One region of the Mycobacterium sp. JS623 genome, then DNA from elsewhere that is predicted to be linked to it. Evidence: riboswitches for the same ligand, from Rfam matches in the RefSeq annotation. Region 1 holds a riboswitch; the other holds the start of a gene.
The links. Region 1 has a riboswitch for S-adenosylmethionine ahead of MYCSM_RS29550 (hypothetical protein). Riboswitches for the same ligand answer to the same signal wherever they lie in the genome.
Positions count from the first base shown of each region.

Region 2: another riboswitch for S-adenosylmethionine. It lies ahead of MYCSM_RS05720 (bifunctional o-acetylhomoserine/o-acetylserine sulfhydrylase); the one in region 1 lies ahead of MYCSM_RS29550 (hypothetical protein).

Region 1 is NC_019966.1:6,079,797-6,082,999, reverse strand. It holds gene MYCSM_RS38935 (helix-turn-helix transcriptional regulator) at 615-932, opposite strand; SAM riboswitch class IV at 1,204-1,318, shown strand; gene MYCSM_RS29550 (hypothetical protein) at 1,350-1,595, shown strand; gene MYCSM_RS29545 (hypothetical protein) at 1,588-1,794, shown strand; gene MYCSM_RS29540 (hypothetical protein) at 1,924-2,169, shown strand; gene MYCSM_RS38530 (helix-turn-helix domain-containing protein) at 2,307-2,663, opposite strand; gene MYCSM_RS37410 (hypothetical protein) at 2,660-3,040, opposite strand.
Region 2 is NC_019966.1:1,198,331-1,201,533, reverse strand. It holds gene MYCSM_RS05725 (NADP-dependent isocitrate dehydrogenase) at 1-898, opposite strand, end outside; SAM riboswitch class IV at 1,137-1,256, shown strand; gene MYCSM_RS05720 (bifunctional o-acetylhomoserine/o-acetylserine sulfhydrylase) at 1,299-2,645, shown strand; gene metX (homoserine O-acetyltransferase MetX) at 2,645-3,203, shown strand, end outside.

The sequences.
Region 1 (3,203 bases):
CTGGGGAACCAGAGGGAACTACTGGGAACCACCACTTGGATTTCGAAAAAACGGAAGCCCACAGCGCGCATCGTTCGTCCGACCTGCCCATCGGACGGGCGGTTCCAACAGGTTCCCGGGAACCAGAAGGAACCACCGGGAAGTACTGGTATTCAGAGACATTCATGCCGGAGTTAGTAGGAATCAAAATTCAAGAAAAATTGAGTAAGGGACAGATACGAACTCCGGCAAGGTATCCAAGCACGGGGAGGATCGTGGACTCAGAGCGGTGGGCTGGGGTTTCGTGTCGCATGGCTGTGCAGAACGTACAAAATGTCAAGAGCAGTTCAAAACCTAGTAAGACTTAGTGCAAGCCGAGAGCAGTTTCCCGGCAACGTAGTACGACGCCATCAACCAAACCCTAAGGGTTTCCGTCCACCCAGCACCTGCCCTTGCTCGTCGTCATCAAGACCTCTTTGACGTCCGCCGGGTCGACGGTGCGAAAGTTGAAGTCCTTCTCAGCTACGCTTTCCCACTTATCCGTCGCTGCTCGGCGGCGGTTCTGGTCATGACTGCTGCTCCAGCATCCATTCCGTCCTCCAATCGTGTTGTTTCCGTTGGTGTGTCTGAATACTTCATCTGGCCCTTTTCTCTTGCTCGGCAAGCCACTCCCGTACGACCGACATTTTCCAGACGCGGCGCCTGCCGAGCTTGAAGCTGGCCGGACCCTCGCCGATGTTGGCCCAGTAGCGCCATGTACTGGCCTTGGTTCCGGTCAGTGCCTCAAGGTCCTTGGCACCCATGATCTCTCTATCCACCTGATCTAACTTCGTGCTATCCCCCTGATCGACCTTCGTGCAATCCCCCACATCTACCGCGGGGCGCTTAGCCCGAATTGCATTGGTGTCCTGGTCGATTGCGCTTCGCAAGTCTTCCTCATCATTATCGGACATAGAGTTGTTCTCCGAGTCTCGTTGTGTCGCTGAGTAAATCGTCTGCGTTCACCTCAGCTCACTATAGAACGCTACGGCGTGCTGCCGCCCCCGGTGACGATTCCGGGTTGCGTAGGTCGGTTGGCCGACACGTCCGGCTGGGGCTGCCTGACGTTGGGACACGACGTGCCGCTCCGGATGCCCGCCTAGCCGCTCGGGTCCGGCTGGCGGCCCGGAGTCCATCGCCGATGAAATGTGCCCGTGCCTAGTCGAGCCTCGTAGGATGGAGGTGCTTCATGAGATGTCGTCGCCAAGCTCCGACTGGACGGCACGCCAACCCCACGCTCATTGGGTGGCTCGGATGAACGAAGCGGCCTGGCACCGGCCGGTGCGGGCAAGAGCGCCTCCGGTGCGGAGGCCCGACTGAGGGGCGGGCGAATGAACGGGAACTCGAACTCCAACGATGACAAGGGCGCGGGCCAGATCGCCATGACAGACGACTTGTTCGGGTGGCCTGGTGACGGCGTGCACTGGGCGTGGCAGCGGTGTGGCCGCTGCGAATACCGGAAGGTCCGGGTGCACTCGACCAACCCCGACCACCTGGTTCGCCGCGCGGCGTCGCCGACGAATGTCTCGCCCGTGCAGATCGCCGACCGGTACGCGGCCGGGCGCAGGCATGGCTGAGCTGGACTTGGTCAGGCTGCGTGAGTTGGCGGCCGAACTCGGCTACTGGCCTGCCTCCACCGACGAGGAGCACGTCGCCCGTCTGCGTGCCCAGGACGCCCGCTATGACGAGCAGGTGGCCCAGGACCCCGACGGCGCCAAGTGGCAGAAAATGATGGGTGTCCCCAGTTATCGGAGAAATCAAAGGACACAGTCATGAGCGCCGAGCGTGGATGGATCGGTGAGCCACAACCAGAGAGACAGTGGCATAACTCCCACTACTCACGGGAGGCCGACAGGATTGCCGTCCGCGATCGCGGGACGGTCCCAATCACCGATGACGAAGCGCATGACTGACCACTGCGATGGCGTGGAGGACTGGGCTGCGCACCATCGTGGCCAGGGACACGATCCCGACGCTGCGCCGACGACGGGGAACTCGGCACAGTGGGACTGCGACTGCGGCGGTATCAACCGCATCCTCACCGTCGAGCAGATCGCAAAGAAGTTCGCGCACTCGAAGGACCGTCCCCAGTCGCTCAACCCCGACTTCCCGGTCCCTAATACGCCGCCGAGCAAGCCGCCCTGCGGATAGCGGTCCAGTATGCGGCGGGGAGATCTCGGCCCATGGTGAGGCACGCGATTGACGTGTTCCCCTTGGAGGGAGGTTCGATCCGCCATGACGACGACAATCGCCCCGTCAATGTGCACGCCCGGCCCGGCAGCTTCTGCTCAACCAGAAGGGTCGTAGCGCCGCCTCCTGACGAAATCGTCGAGGTCTTCCGACTGGACAAACGAGCGCCGACCGATCTTGACGAGCGACAGTTCCCCGTCCTTGACCAACGCGTAGAACGTGGTGGGGCTGATGCCGCCCAGCTGATGTCGGACTTCCTTAACCGGCAAGAGGTGCCGCATATGTTTCTTGTTGCACCATGGGCATAGGAGAAAATCGTCCTGGGGTATCTCGGGTAGTTCACCCGCGCGTGACGGCGCCGGAGTTGGGCGCTCCTGTTCGAGAGCTGCTGCGCGGACGGCCTCGTTGACGACGTCGCGGATGGCTTGGGCGAGCCGGTCGGCGGCGTCGCTCATCGCTGGGCGGTTCGGCGCTTGCGCTTGACGCCAGCCGCCTCCAGGGTCTGGTAGATCGCTCCAGCGACATGGCGTCCCCAATCCTGGGGCCGACGGAGGTTCTCGCCGCACGCGCATTCGACGGGGTAGCGCACCAGGCCGTGCTGCTGGATGACGTCGGCCATGGCGCCCTCGGCGGCGACCGCGGCCCAGTCGATATCTTTCGCCGTGCTCCTGAATATCAGTGAGATCCGGTTGATCTGATCCTGGCTGAGCGGCGGGGCCTTTGCGACCAGCTCTTTGACTTGGTCGGCGTGGCGGTAGCGCCCGCAAATGGCACACCACTCGCTGCCGCGGGGAAATCGGTGGTCGCAGTTGGGGTTTCCTTCGTCAACCATGCGAATCATCCTTTCGGGTCATCGTTTGCGCCGAGGCCGGTCGACATCCTGGACAAACTCCGTGCATTCACATGACCAGCACTTAAACCTGGGGTTGGGCGGGTCGACGCCGGGTCCGTAAGTGGTCCTCATCCCGTGAGCGCCATCGCCGTGCCCGCACTTG
Region 2 (3,203 bases), 1.6 Mb from region 1:
ACATGCCGTTGTTGACGTTGACGCCGAGCTCGTCGAGCACCTGCTGGTGCTTTTCGAAAGCCTCCTTGTAGAACACCTTGACCGCATGGCCGAACACGATGGGGTGGCTGACCTTCATCATCGTCGCCTTGACGTGCAGCGAGAACATCACGCCGGTCTTGTAGGCGTCCTGGATCTGCTCTTCGAAGAAGTCGCACAGCGCCTTGCGGCTCATGAACATGCTGTCGATGATGTCGCCCTCGTCGAGCTGCACCTCGGGCTTGAGCACGATGGTCTCACCGCTCTTGGGTTCGAGCACCATCTTGACCTTGCGCGCCTTGTCGAGCGTCATCGACTTCTCGCCGTGATAGAAGTCGCCGCGCTTCATGGTCGCCACATGGGTACGCGAGGCCTGCGACCACTCACCCATGCTGTGCGGATGCTTGCGCGCGTACTCCTTGACCGCGTTGGGGGCGCGACGGTCCGAATTTCCTTCGCGCAGAACGGGGTTCACCGCGCTGCCGAGAATCTTCGCGTAGCGATCCTTGATCGCCCTTTCCTCGTCGTTCTTCGGCTCGCCCGGATAGTCCGGCAAGTCGTAGCCCTTGGCCCTCAGTTCCTTGATGGCGGCCAGCAACTGCGGCACCGACGCGCTGATGTTCGGCAGCTTGATGATGTTGGTTTCGGGCAGATGGGTGAGCTCGCCGAGCGTGGCCAGGTTGTCCGGCACGCGCTTTTCCTCGGGCAGGCGGTCGGAAAACTCGGCGAGGATGCGCGCCGCAACGGAGATGTCACTGGTTTCGACGTTGATGCCCGCCGGCTCGGTGAAGGTCTGGATGATCGGCAGGAAGCCGTAGGTCGCAAGCAACGGCGCCTCGTCGGTCAGCGTGTAAATGATGGTCGGCTGCTCGGCGCTCATTGTGTTGTCTCCCGGCGTCAGTATCGGATCTATTCGTGCTACTCGCGGGCCAGACTACAAGCAGCATCGGGTACGCGAAGGGCCAGCTTGGCTACTGATCAGTAGCTTCTGTGCTGGGCGAACATAGGGAAATTCTCCCGATGTCTGGGCCGCTGTGCCACCGCGACCATGGCGGGGAGCGGTCGGGACGAAACCCGCCGGTGGCATCCAGTCAGCGGCATGCGATACCCTTCTCATCGGTCATGAGTGCCAGCGTCAAGCCCCGGCTTGCTGGCCGGCAACCCTCCAACCGCGGTGGGGTGCCCCGGGTGATTGACCAGGTTGAGTAGCCGCAACTGGCTACCGGCAAGCGCGGGTCCGTTGTGACGGGCCCCCAGAGACAGATGGAGGTCCGTTTCGCATGAGCACGCCAGATGATCCGACGGCACAGTGGTCGTTTGAAACCAAGCAGGTCCACGCCGGTCAGACGCCCGATATCGCGACCAATGCGCGGGCGCTGCCGATTTACCAGACCACGTCGTACACGTTCAACAGCACAGAGCACGCCGCCGCCCTATTCGGCCTCGCCGAGCCCGGCAACATCTACACCCGGATCATGAACCCGACTCAGGACGTCGTCGAGCAGCGCATCGCGGCGCTGGAAGGCGGCGTCGCCGCGCTGTTCCTGGCGTCCGGTCAGGCCGCGGAAACCTTCGCGATCCTCAACCTCGCCAACGCGGGCGACCACATCGTGTCCAGCCCGCGGCTCTACGGCGGCACCTACAACCTGTTCCACTACACGCTGCCCAAGCTCGGCATCGAGGTCAGCTTCGTCGAGAACCCCGACGATCTGGAGTCCTGGCGCGCGGCAGCCAAGCCGAACACCAAAGCGTTCTTCGGTGAGACCATCTCGAATCCGCAGAACGACATCCTCGATATCCCGAACGTCGCGGCCATCGCGCATGACGCCGGTGTGCCGTTGATCGTCGACAACACCGTCGCCACCCCGTACCTGATTCAGCCGCTGTCCCACGGCGCCGACATCGTCGTGCATTCGGCGACGAAGTACCTGGGCGGACACGGCGCGGCGATCGCGGGCGTGATCGTCGACGGCGGCACCTTCGACTGGACCAACGGCAAGTTCCCCGGCTTCACCACGCCGGACCCGAGCTATCACGGCGTGGTGTTCGCCGAACTCGGCCCGCCGGCATTCGCATTGAAGGCCCGGGTGCAACTGCTGCGCGATCTCGGCTCCGCGGCCGCGCCGTTCAACGCGTTCCTGGTCGCACAGGGACTGGAGACGCTGAGCCTGCGCGTTGAACGCCATGTGGAGAACGCGCAAAAGGTGGCGGAATTCCTGGCGGGGCGTCCTGACGTGACGTCGGTGAACTACGCCGGGTTGCCGACCTCGCCGTGGTACGAGCTCGGAAAGAAGCTGGCCCCCAAGGGAACCGGTGCGGTCCTGGCGTTCGAGCTGGCCGGCGGCATCGACGCGGGTAAGGCGTTCGTCAATGCGCTGACGCTGCACAGCCACGTCGCGAACATCGGCGACGTGCGCTCGCTGGTGATCCACCCGGCGTCGACGACGCACGCGCAGCTCACCCCGGAAGAGCAGTTGGCCACCGGCGTGACACCCGGCCTGGTGCGACTGGCGGTCGGCATCGAGGGCATCGACGACATCGTGGCCGACCTGGAGCAGGGCTTCGCCGCGGCCAAGCCGTTCAGTGCATCGGCGGCGGCCGACCCGAAGACCGCGGCGGCGTTCTGATGACGGTGATTGACGTGAGTACCACGACCCTGCCCGCCGAGGGCGAAGTCGGCTATGTCGACATCGGCCCGCTGACGCTGGAGAACGGCGCGGTCATCGACGACGTCACGATCGCAGTGCAACGGTGGGGCGAACTGTCGACCAACCGCGACAACGTCGTCGTCGTGCTGCACGCGTTGACCGGCGACTCACACGTCACCGGCCCGAGTGGCCCTGGCGACGAGACCGAAGGTTGGTGGGAAGGTGTCGCCGGCCCCGGCGCGCCAATCGACACCGACCGCTGGTGTGCGGTGTCCACCAATGTGCTCGGCGGCTTCCGCGGGTCGACGGGCCCGAGCTCGCCCGCGCCAGACGGAAAGCCTTGGGGCTCAAGGTTTCCGCTGATTTCCATCCGCGATCAGGTCGAGGCGGACGTCGCTGCGCTGGCTGCGCTTGGCATCACCGACGTAGCCGCGGTGGTCGGCGGCTCCATGGGCGGCGCACGGGCACTGGAGTGGATCGTCAGCCACCCCGATGCGGTGCGCGCCGCGCTGGTGTTGGCCGTCGGTGCTCGCGCGA